2 regions of the Arthrobacter sp. CDRTa11 genome follow, and region 1 is predicted to be linked to the other one. Evidence: riboswitches for the same ligand, from Rfam matches in the RefSeq annotation. Region 1 holds a riboswitch; the other holds the start of a gene.

Region 1 (6,126 bases):
ACCTCCCGGCCGATCAGGCCTCCGGGATCTGGGATCGGACCACCACCGCCGCACGCGCCCTGCAGGGCCCGCACGAGAACAGGACCCTCACCCAGCTCCGCGCCGACCTCGCCGCCACCTGGCTCCTCACCAACAACACCCACGGCACCCTGGCCGCAGCCACAGCAATGGCCGACGACGGAACGTTGGGCGGCAGGGGCGACCGCACGTACAGCGGCACTAAAAGCGGCCAAACTCGCAGGGGTATTGGCGACCACATGATGGGTGGCACCGGCACGGCTAGCAGCATCGGCGGTACCGGCACCGGAACAAGCAGCGGCACCGGCAGCGGCACCAGCTTCGATGGCGGCAGCGGCACCGGAACAAGCAGCGACACCAGCCTCGACGGCGGCACCGACAGCCGCAGCGGTGTGCCGTCGCCGGCAGCGCAGGTGCTCATCACCGTCCCGGTCATGGCCCTCCTGGGCGCCACCGACGAGCCAGCCACCCTGGACGGGTACGGGCCCATCCCGCCGTCCATGGCCCGGCGCCTCATCAGCGACGGCGCCACGTCGTTCATGCGCGTCCTGACGGACCCCCGCGACGGCGCACCACTGGAAATCGGCCGGACCAGCTACCGCATCACCAAAGCGATGCGCCAATGGCTCCGGCTCCGGGACGGCAAATGCCCCTTTCCCGGCTGCAACAACCACTCCCTGGACAACGAAGCAGACCATCTCCTCGCCTGGGCCCGCGGCGGCACCACCGGCATATCCAACCTTGGACAGCCATGCCCAAAGCACCACCGACTCAAACACACCACGGCCTGGACCCCAACCGGAGCCAGCAAAAACAAACCACCCGGCTGGACCTCACCAACAGGACGCCACTACCCCAGCGAACAACCCGACTGGGAACCACCACGCTGGCCAACTCAACCCGGCCGATCCCGTGCCCACCAAGACGCGGGCTCGGACATGCACCCAGACGTGGACTCAGAGGTGCTCTCAGACACGAGCGGGGACATGGACCTGGACCCGACTCTACCCGTGGACCCGTTTCCTGAATGGAGTCTTTGGCCTGCAGCAGAGCCCGATAATCACCTTTGCTGGCCGCCTGAATACCCTCTGCCAGACGAACTCACTCCTGCGAATCTGGAATTCGCCGGCGATCCACTCCGCGATGGGCACCTCGTGCAGCAGGCCTGAGTGCCAGATCCTCACGCTGGAGAATTCTCGGGCGTACGGGCCACCTGAACCACTGGTATGACTCGGAAGCCATGCGCCCAACACGGCCAGCGCAGTAATCCAGGTTGTTCTCTGCCGTTTCGGGCCCGCACCGTCCGGGATGACTTGTGACGTTCTATATGGAGACGTCCCTTTCGATTTCTTCGGCAAGGTCGTCTATCTCTTCGGGGCGCAGGTTGATTCCAGCCTTGCGGAAGCGTTCCTCAAGCACGTGGCTTACGTCATCCTGGATGTGGCCCAGCCGGATATCGTCACGGACATCTTCGGCAATGCTTTCAATAGTCTCAGGGCTGGAAACATCCACCAGGTCGTCGTCATCGCCGTCGAAAGGGACACCTGCGGTATAAGCTCCGGAGTCGCTCATATCTTATGGTGGCGGCTGGGGATTGAGTGGTCAAGAACCTTTGAGAATGGCAGGCAACCGGCCCGACGGCGGGACCTCCCGCCGTCGTCGGCTGCTCCTTCCGTCACGGTCTGTGGACGCCTCCATCTCGGCTCGCCGCGGAGGGCCTTCGCCCTTACCCGTTACTCTCGATCGTCACGTGCTCTTCCCCGAGCCAATGCTGTCTGGAGTGCAGCGGGTGCTGATGCCAGGCCCAGCCCGGGCAGGGATTGGCCGGGAATCGAGTCGAGGCTGTTGAAGCTGTAGAGGTGGATGCCCGCGATCGCGCCGGCCTGGCTTTCCAGTCCGGACATCAGGCTTTCTGGCGAGTAGCGGTCGCCGCTCAGGAGCTTGCGGGCAAGCGGGCCTTTGCGGCTCAGGAATTTGAGCGAACTTCCCACACCGATCTGTGTTCCCAGGGAGATCAGTTTGGTCCGTGGAACGGACCCCGCCACCCCCGCCCAGATGGGGAGCTCCACGCCTTCGCGGCGCAGGACGGCCGCGAAATCGTGGATCTTCTCCGGGGAAAAGCACATCTGCGTGACCATGTGCGAGGCCAGGCTCTGCTTGGCCAGAAGGGAATCAAGCACATCCGCAGGACTTACCAACGGGTGCCCCTCCGGATATCCTGCTATGCCTGCCCGCAGCATCCCGCCCGAATACTGCGCGATGTCCTCCAGGACAGGAAGAGCCGTTGCGTAGACCCCCGCCGGTTGCTTCCGGTCTCCACCGATCACGAACACCTCGCAGATGCCGGCTGCATCGCACTCACGAACGATCCGGGTGAGCTCGGCACGGTCGCGCAGGCTCCGCGCCGCGAGGTGCGGGATCACCTTGTAACCAAGCACGCTCAGCTCCACGGCGGTCCGCATGGTCCGCTCGATGCCGTGATGCGGCAGGCAGGTCACCGTGAGCGTTGTGGTCAGCGGCACCTTGGCCTTGACCAGCCCAACGATTCCCGCGGAAGGGATGATCTCAATTCTGATGGGGAGCATTATTTGTCCTGTCGCAGCCAGGAAGCCTGTGCCGGTGGCAGGGTGCCTGCAAAGGCAGGCCCGGCATCCATATGCAGGACCGCGAAGGTGACTGTGAATCTCATCAGAGGAACTCCATCCTTCAGGTGGCGCCAAAACGCCACGTTGATTCGGGTTCCTCCCCGCTCTGTATTGGACCTGAGAGTTTCCGTTTTGTCCTGCTGTTCGCAGGGCGCCACTTGCACCGTCGGTGAGCCCGGTTGCCCGGACTGCTTTCCAGAGTTGCCTAGCCGCGGCGGTACGTGGGCCTGAGAGATTCCCGGAGAGGACTTGCTCCTACGGCGCCTGCAGAACGTACCGGCAGGACTCTCCCGCCGCAGATCATCAGCGTGTGCCACTGGTGGGTAACACGGCTCACAGGCTATCCCGTTGCAATAAGGGATGCAAAAGCCTGAGTCAGTAATTCAGGTCAGAAATGTACGACGGCGGGAGGCCCCCCGCCGTCGTAAAGTCCAGAGTTCTACGCGGCCAATGGCACGTCGAAGAGTTCTTCGGCGAGCCTGATGAGGTGGTGGGGAGCGTCGGTATCTTCGCCTCCGTTTCGGCGGCCAAGGAAGATGGCCGTCCCGTGGACTGTATCCTCCAGATCGACGCCTGCTTCGCGGATAAGGACCTCCGCCCGCATATTCGGTGAGGTCCGCCTTCCGTCGTTGTCCAGGTAGACATGCCACGTCTGTCCAGTGATCAAACCAACCTCCCCCGCGGCCACGCGCTGCAGTGCGGGCAGGTCTATCTCAACGGGTTTGAGGTGCACTGGGTGGGAGAGTCTGGCCGGGACAACTAAGGCATTACAGGAAATGATCATGGTGGTGTCCTTGGAGCTGAATACCGGGATGGCGGGCAGCCGTGCGGGCTAGGAGTCCCGCGTTCGGCTGCCCGCTGACTTGGTTAGCGCTGGATCTTGCGCGGCTTTATGAAATTAATCTCGCTGTTTTCATTTTTCGCCTTTTTGTCGGCGCGCTTTTCGAGAATGGATTTGCCAACCTTCTTGGCTGCGCTGCTTTTGGGGGATTTTCCTGACATCGGAATCACGCCTTTCTCTGCGTTGCGTTACCCAATACCATACCCACTTATATTTTTTATGCCAGTTCCCAAAAAGCCCGGCCAGCTGCGCTATGCAGAGGCGCGGTGGAAACCAAATGATTTGACAGAAATGGTTATGACCGCTTTCTTTATCGTGACCCTGGGCGGGTTTTTTTGTATTTTTGGTCAACCGGATCTACATAAAACCAAAACGGAGAAATTTATGGTCAGATTCATGCAAAACGCCCGGCTAAGTTTCTCAGCCGGGCGTTGTGTTGTGGTGGTAACTGGAGATTAGGACTAGGTACCAGGTGCTGCCGGTGCCAGGTACAGGCTGACGGCGGTCCCGCCGCTCTGGCTGGCAGAGATGTCCAGGCGGCCGCCGTGGGCCGCCGCGATCCTGGCACACGTGGCCAGGCCCAGCCCGGATCCTGGCGGGTCCCCCTCCCGGTGCAGCCGGACCAGCGGCTCAAGCACCCGGCGTCGGTCCCCCGGACTGATTCCCTTGCCGTTATCCGCTACCTGGATGACGACGCCGGCCCCGAAGTTGTCTCCGTGGATCCGGATGACAGGGGGAACCCCGGACCGCCGGTAAGCCACGGCATTCTGGATGAGGTTCTGCAGCGCCACCCGCATCTGGCTTCCGTCAGCATCGAAATAGAAATCCTCACACTCCACCACGGCTTCGGCTTCCCGCAGGCCAAGGTTTAGGTCGTCGGCGACGTCCTTCACGAGGTCTGCCAGCGACAGCCGGGACCTGACCAGCGAACCACCAATGGATGCGAAGGTGAGCAGCTCCTCCACCATGGACAGCATCCTCCGCGCACTGTGACCCACCACCTCGAGGTACTCGGCAGCTGAGTCGCTATCCGTTTCCATGGAACCTAGCTCCACGTAGCCAAGGATTGACGTCAACGGATTGCGGAGATCGTGGCTGACCCTGCCGGTGAACTCGGCCAGCCGCTCATTGCTGCCCCTGGTTTCGGTCAAGGCTTCGGCCAGCGCGCCGTGAAGGGTGGTGACACGCCGGGCCGCAAGCAGGCGGGTATGCAGGACGAAGGGGTCCAGCGGTTTGGTCACGTAATCATCAGCCCCGGCTTTCATGCCTTGCAGGACGTCCTCCCGCGCCCCGTGGGACGTCAGCAGGACCAGGTAGGCATAGGACCCCGACTCAGCGGCGCGGATGGCCCGGCACAGTTCAAACCCGTTGAGCCCGGGCATCATGAGGTCCGTTACCACCACCTCGGGATGATGGTCCTGGTATAGCTGCCACGCTATGTCCCCGTCGGAGGCCACAATGCAGTGATGGCCGGACTTCTCGACGGCGGCCCTGGCAACCAGCAGGGATCCTGGATCGTCGTCCACCACCAGCACCGTCATGGCTGGCAGGGGGTTATCGGAACCTGGAAGCCCTAAGGGTTCCACGGTCGGACGCGGAACCACCATTTGTCTTTGGACCGGCCCCGTACCCACCGGAAAAGATTCCCCCACTATGTGCCCCCTGGCCATTACAAATCAGAAACGCCGCAGCGCCAGCAGACAGCCTGACGCGCCTAGGAACAGGCTAGTCCGGATTCGGTTGCGATTGGAATGGCTACTGGAGGGTGGAACCCGGGACAACTCGGCTAGGAGCGGGATCTTCTGCCGATTCTGAGGCCTACCCAAAAGGCCAGGACGAGCAGGCCAACAACAGCCACCGCCAAGCCGATCTGAGTCCCCTGACTGACAAAAGCCGTGCCGTTGCCAGTGAACTCCTGGTTGCTCAGCGGTGCGTAGGCGAACCAGCCAAGGCTGGTATTCCTGTTGCTCCATGCCACGAAAATACCCGCCATTACCGCGATGACGCCTGCAAGGGGAACGACGGCGGAAGAGAGTCGGCTGGGCCTGGCCGGGTTGCGTTCCCCGGATGTTTCGTTTTCCCCCATGCACGTGAGTCTAGTGGGGCTCCCTATCTGTCCAGCGCGTCCACGGCGAGCGCGGGGAGGGCAAACCACAGGGAACTCTGGAAGGCACTTGGTCAGAGCCGGTAGCCTAAGAGGGCACAGCCGAAAGGGGAAGGCGGAACGCCGTAACGGCATTCCACCTGAACATGGCGATGCTGGGGAGCAGTGCCCATGCTCTGACGGCTGCAGGACCCCAGCAGGAAGGCCGTCATGGGACCCAGGCCCGGAGTATCCCGACGCAGATTCATCATTTCGGCCGCCCTCGGGGCCACCGCCGTCGGCATCGGCGCTGTGGCCGTTGGCACTGGGTTGGGAAACAACCCACCGGCCGGTGAGGGTACCGGCGCGACGCCCGCACCAGGTACGGAAACGCCGCCTGCTGACCTGACCTGGATCTCCGAAGCGCGCGTCGCGGGGTTCGAGACCTTTAGGGACGATCCGGACGTTGACGCGCGCCTCGATGTCCTCGCGGCGGCGCATGTGAGCGTGGTGGTGATGGATTGCGACCTCTCGTTCTA
Region 2 (6,126 bases), 1.7 Mb from region 1:
CAGGAACACCACCGTGGCTCCAAGCCTGGCGGCCCGGCTGATGCCCTCGTCGAGTTCGGCGCGCAGGACGGCATCGTCTGCGTGCCAGCGGTGTTGCACCACTCCCACCCGGAGGGCGGGGCGATCGGACGGCGTTGTCCGTGCAGGGGACGCTGGTGCATCAAGGCAGGAAATTTCAATCATGTGGCTACTCCAGTGAGACGATCGTCACTAAATGAATGACGTTCATTTAGTATGGAGGGTCGGCGGCTTTAGCGCAAGACCCGAAATGAATCACGTTCTTTTATGTCCCCGGGAAGCAAATTGGTAAGCTTACTGAGAAATTCCGTCCCACCCTCCTGTGGCCATGCAGGGGGCTGATAGCGTCGGGACTGCTGGACCAATCGAGGAGGACTTATGAAAGCTTCACCGACCCTGACCAATAACCTGCAGGCTGTACTCGCGGACCTGATTGAGCTGCACATCCAGGGCAAGCAGGCCCACTGGAACATCGTGGGGACCAATTTCCGGGACCTCCATCTGCAGCTGGACGAGATTGTCGAAGCCGGCCGCCAGTTTGCGGACGACCTGGCGGAGCGCATGCGCGCACTGCATGCACTCCCGGACGGGCGCAGCTCCACCGTGGCGGCTTCCACCAATCTGCCGGCGTTCCCCGAAGGCCTGATCAACACCAAGGACGCGATCGAGCGAACCGTGGCAGCCCTGGAAGCGGCGGTGGGAACCATGCGGAAGGTTCATGACGAAGTGGAGGAGGAAGATCCCACTACTGCCGATCTCCTCCATGAGTTCATTGCCAGGCTTGAGCAGTTCGCCTGGATGGTTAACGCAGAAACCATGAAGGCCACGGCCAGCGTCACAGCCCCAGATACCCCCTAGGACACTGGCGCTCCTGGATCAGGCGCCCGGTACCGGAATCATTCCGGCGCCGGGCGCTTTTTTTGTGCCGGGGGTTGACTTCCTGCCTTCCACCAACATACTTAAGCATGTGCTTAACAATAGTTCCGAGGCAGACCTGGACCTTGTTTTCCAGGCGCTCGCCGATCCGACCAGGCGGGCCATCGTGGTCCGGCTTTGCATCGGCCCGGCATCCGTCTCGGAACTCGCCAGGCCTTTCACCATGAGCCTGCCGGCAGTTGTGCAGCACCTCCAGGTCCTGGAAAACAGCGGCCTGGTGAAGAGTCAAAAGATCGGCCGGGTACGGACCTGCAGCATCGTTCCGGCCACCGTCAGGCTGGCCGAAAGCTGGCTCGGCGCCCGCCGGACCGCCAGCGAACGCATCCTGGACCGGCTGGAGGCGTTCCTTGCCGCCGAACCTGAAGCCACAGAGCTGAAAGTTCCCGAAACGCCTGATCCGAGTAATCCACACACCAAGACATTCCCTCCGAATCCACCCAGGAGCACATGATGAGCAGTCCCCTTACCCACGCCAGCTTCACCATCGAGCGCAAGCTCAGCGTCCCGCCGTCGCGCGTTTTCCACGCCTTTTCCGACTACGAGACCAAAAAGAAGTGGTTCGGCGGCCCCGCTGAATGGGTCCAGGGCGAATCCAGCCTGGACTTCCGCGTCGGCGGGCGGGAGACAGGTGTCGGCGGGCCCGAAGGCGGGTTCGTCTCCACCATGCACGCCGTCTATCACGACATCGTCCAGGATGAGCGGATCGTATACACCTACGAAATGCTGCTGAACGGCGAGCGGTCCTCCGTTTCGTTGTGCACCCTGGAGTTGGACGCCGACGGCCAGGGAACCATCCTGACGCTCACTGAACAGGGCGTCTACTTCACGGAGGAGGACCAGGTGGCGGGCCGCAAGGAAGGCACCGAAGGCCTGATGGACGCCCTCGTCACCTACCTCGAGGGACACTGACGTCCACCGGCGTTCGATGGGGCGGCTCCTAGCGCGCCGTCGGGACTTTTCGGAGCACGACGGCGGCAAGGACTGCCGCGGCCGCCATCAGTACCAGCGCGATGGCTGCCGTGATGTGGACGCCGGAATCGAACGCCGCCCGGGACGCCTCCCGCACGGCTGTGGCAAGTGGTCCCGGGAGGGTGCCGGCCAGTTCCATGGCACCGGCCAGGGTCTCCCCGGCCCTGTCCGCGGCTGTGTGGGATGTGGCTTCCGCCAGTCCTGCCGGCAGCCTGAGGTTTTGCTGGTACGACGCCGTCAGGATGGAGCCCAGGATTGCCGTTCCCAGCACCGACCCCACCTCATAGCCTGTTTCGGAGATGGCGGCGGCGGCCCCGGATTTTTCGGCCGGCGCGGAGCCCAGGATGAGGTCGTTGGAGATGGTTTCCGCGGTCCCAACGCCCAGTGCCAGGATGAACAGTGCGCCCAGCAGGAGGGCAGGTCCGGCACTGTGATCGCCCACGGTGACCATAAGGTAGCCGCCGGCACTGAGGGAGAGGCCGCCCGCCACCACAAAGCCCGGCCTTATCCGGCGGACCAGCGGCACGGCAACCAGCCCGGCCGTCACCGTGGCGAGCAGCGCCGGAATCATGGCGACGCCCGCGGCGGACGGTGACATCCCTTCCAATAGCTGGAGGTGCTGGGCCAGGAACAGGATAAAGCCGTTGAAGGAAAAAAGCGCCAGCACGTTGGCAGAGATGGCCGTGCTGAAGACCCTGTTGCTGAACAGGGACATGTCCAGCAGGGGGTTGGCCAGCCGTTGCTGCCGGCGGACAAAAACGAATCCCATGGCCACCCCGAAGGTGACGGAAGCCAGCGGCATGACGCCGAAGCCCTCGGTGGCCACCTCCTTGATGCCGTAGACCACAGGGACCATGACCAGCAGGGACAGCAGCATGCTGGGGACGTCCACGCGGCCGGGCCGGGGATCCCGAGATTCGGGGATGAAGGCGGGGCCGAACGCCAGCAGCGGAAGCATGATGGGCACGGCAACCAGGAGCACCGCTCCCCACCAGAACTGTTCAACTAGCCAGCCGCCAAAGATGGGACCCAGGGCCGCGCCGCCGGAGAATCCTGCTGCCCAGATGGCGATCGCCAGCCGGCGGCGGTTGGGATCCGGAAAGATATTCCGGATCAGCGACAGGGTGGACGGCATCAACATGGCACCAAAGAATCCCAGTGCTGCCCGGCCCGCAATCAGCCACTCGGCGCTGGGTGCGAAGGCTGTTGCGGCTGAGACCAGCGCGAACCCGATGCTGCCCACCAGTAGCAGCCTGCGGCGTCCAATCCTGTCGCCCAGGCTTCCCATGGCCACCAGCAGCCCGGCAAGCACCAGAGGATAAGCGTCCACGATCCACAGGAGCTGGACTCCCGTGGTTTCCAGGCTGCGTGCAATCGCCGGGAGGGCGAACGTCAGGGCCGTGTTGTCCACGGCGATCAGCAGCACGGGGAACATCAGCAGGCCCAGGGCAAGCCAGTCGCGCCAGGGCGCTTTGGATCCCGGTGCCTGGGGCGTGCGGGAGCGGGCCGGGAGCTGGTTTGCCAGCGCTTCAGGGGCTTTCCGGAGGGAAGTTGCGGACGAGGTCATGACATAACTGTACCGTCCAGACGGTATAGTTATCAATTTCGGGGGCGGGACCGTGCATGATTGAAGCCATGGCCAGAAAACCCGTAGCCCGCGAGGCTGTTCTCGATGCTTTTGAATCCCTGCTGATCGAGGTGGGCGAGCGGGCCGCCACCCTTGATGCGGTCGCTAAGCGGGCAGGAGTCTCCAAGGGCGGGTTGCTGTATCACTTTCCGAACAAGGAAGCCCTGATCGAGGTGCTGCTGGACAGGCTGGATGAGCTGGCAGCCGCCGACGCCGACGCCATGGCCGCCGCCGATGAGGGAGCGGCCGCGTACTTCATCAGGTCTTCGGTGTGGGCAGATACACCCCTTGACCGTGCCATTGTTGCTGCCACCAGGCTCGCCGAGGTGGCCCATGAGGAAACACGTCAGCGCTTCGCGGCAATCCAGCAGCGTTGGCTCCGGGAGATTGCCGCCGACGTTGGCGCGGCCATGGCCAAACCGGTGCTGTACATGGGCGACGGGCTGTACTTCAACGCCATGCTTTCCGTGGGGCCCGTTCCTGCCCAAGAGACGGCGGCCGACGTTGCGGGCCTGCTGGCCGCGCTGGACCGGCTCCGCAGCTGAGTCCGTATCCTCTGAGCCCGTATCCTGATGGGTCCGCGGCATTTGCCCGAACGCGCACGGCATAGGACAATTGGACCGTGTGTGGGCCCGGTAACGGCCACCATGAACAACATCATCCAACTGAATAGCCTTTGATCTGCGGCGGGAGAGTCCTGCCAGTAGGTACAGCAGGCGCCGTAGGAGCAAACCCTCCCCAGGAATCTCACAGGCCCATGTACCGCCGCGGCGAGGCAACTCTGGAAAGTAGCAGGCAGTCCGCCTGGCGTGTCCCGGAACCATCCGGAATACCAGGACAGCTGTGCTCACCGACGGTGCAAGCGGGTCCTGCGGAAGCAGGGCAGGCGGAAACTCTCAGGTCCAATACAGAGCGGGGAGGAACCCAATCGATGTGGCGTACCCTCGCCGCCTTAGTACATGGAGTTCCTCGTGACTGTTTCTCCGGCCTCCGCCAGCCCGGCACCCGCTGCCCAGGCCCCCGCAAGCCCGGCCCTCGCCCCGACCTTCCCAGCCGTCGCATCCTTTGTTGACCGGCACATCGGCTCACGCCGCCAGGACGACGTCGACGCCATGCTCAAGGCTGTTGGCTATGACTCCGTTGATGCACTCGTGGACACAGCAGTTCCCAAGGACATCCGCCAGGACTCGCCGCTGGAGCTCACCCACGCCCTGAGCGAGGTGGAAACCCTCGCCGAATTGCGGAAGCTCGCCGCGAAGAACAAGACCGCCGTGCAGATGATCGGCCAGGGGTATTACGACACCGTGACGCCGCCGGTGATCCGCCGCAACATCCTCGAAGGCCCGGCCTGGTACACGGCGTACACGCCGTACCAGCCGGAAATTTCGCAGGGCCGGCTTGAGGCGCTGCTGAACTTCCAGACCATGGTGCAGGACCTCGTGGGCCTGCCCATCGCCAACGCGTCCCTGCTGGATGAAGCCACCGCCGTGGCCGAAGCCGTGCTGATGATGCGCAGGGCAAATAAGGCCACGGGCCAGAACGCAGGCGCCCGCGACGGGAAAACCGTCCTGGATGCCGACTGCCTCCCGCAGACCATCGCCATTGTGAAAGGCCGCGCCGCGGCACTGGGCTTTGAGGTCCAGGTGGCTGACCTCGCCAAGGGACTTCCCGACGGCGTTATCAACGGCGTGGTGCTCCAGCAGCCCGGCGTCTCCGGCCGGGTTTTCGACCACAGCTCCGTTATTGCCGACGCCAAGGAACGCGGCGCGCTGGTCACCGTGGCTGCCGACCTCCTGGCCCTGACGCTGATCACGCCTCCCGGTGAGCAGGGGGCCGACATCGCCGTTGGCTCAGCCCAGCGGTTCGGCGTCCCCCTGTTCTACGGCGGACCGCACGCCGCCTACATGGCCGTGCAGAAGGGCCTTGAGCGTTCCATGCCTGGCCGCCTGGTGGGCGTCTCGAAGGACAACGCCGGCGTTCCCGCGTACCGTCTTGCCCTGCAGACCCGCGAGCAGCACATCCGCCGCGAAAAGGCCACCTCCAACATCTGCACAGCCCAGGCGCTGCTGGCCATCGTGGCCTCCATGTACGCCGTTTACCATGGTCCGGAAGGGCTCAAGGCGATCGCCCTGGCTGCGCACACCCACGCCAGGACCCTTGCCGCATCACTGAGCGCAGCCGGGCTTGACGTCCTGCACACCAGCTTTTTCGACACCGTCACGGTTTCCGTACCGGGCAAGGCTGCCGGGATTGTTGCCGCGGCCGAAGCCAAGGGCATCAACCTTCGCAGCATCGATGCCGACACAGTGGGCTTCTCCACGGATGAAACCACCACGCCGGAAATCGCCGCCCAGGTGCTGGAGGCATTCGGTGTTTCGGCCACCGACGGCGGCGACGCAGCCTTCGCACTGGACCCCGCCGTCGAACGTTCCTCCGAGTACATGCAGCACCCGGTGTTCAGCACCCACCGTTCCGAGACGCAGCTGTTGCGCTATATCCGCAAGCTGTCCGACCGGGACCTGGCGCTGGACCGCACCATGATCCCACTGGGTTCCTGCACCATGAAGCTGAACGCC

The links. A riboswitch is a leader RNA that binds a small molecule or an ion and turns the genes downstream of it on or off. The one in region 1 is predicted to bind glycine.
Region 2: another riboswitch for glycine. It lies ahead of gcvP (aminomethyl-transferring glycine dehydrogenase); the one in region 1 lies ahead of F8G81_RS20320 (methylenetetrahydrofolate reductase).

Annotation. Positions count from the first base shown of each region.
Region 1 is NZ_CP044532.1:4,472,834-4,478,959, forward strand. Features, by position in the region: gene F8G81_RS20310 (HNH endonuclease signature motif containing protein) at 1-1,187, shown strand, start outside; gene F8G81_RS20315 (hypothetical protein) at 1,342-1,590, opposite strand; gene F8G81_RS20320 (methylenetetrahydrofolate reductase) at 1,752-2,603, opposite strand; glycine riboswitch at 2,869-2,966, opposite strand; gene F8G81_RS20325 (DUF3846 domain-containing protein) at 3,103-3,447, opposite strand; gene F8G81_RS20330 (hypothetical protein) at 3,556-3,963, shown strand; gene F8G81_RS20335 (response regulator) at 3,966-5,045, opposite strand; gene F8G81_RS20340 (hypothetical protein) at 5,291-5,590, opposite strand; gene F8G81_RS20345 (beta-galactosidase trimerization domain-containing protein) at 5,819-6,126, shown strand, end outside.
Region 2 is NZ_CP044532.1:969,839-975,964, forward strand. Features, by position in the region: gene F8G81_RS04515 (nitrilase-related carbon-nitrogen hydrolase) at 1-183, opposite strand, end outside; gene F8G81_RS04520 (Dps family protein) at 397-876, shown strand; gene F8G81_RS04525 (ArsR/SmtB family transcription factor) at 986-1,405, shown strand; gene F8G81_RS04530 (SRPBCC family protein) at 1,405-1,863, shown strand; gene F8G81_RS04535 (MFS transporter) at 1,892-3,490, opposite strand; gene F8G81_RS04540 (TetR/AcrR family transcriptional regulator) at 3,559-4,095, shown strand; glycine riboswitch at 4,228-4,325, shown strand; gene gcvP (aminomethyl-transferring glycine dehydrogenase) at 4,510-6,126, shown strand, end outside.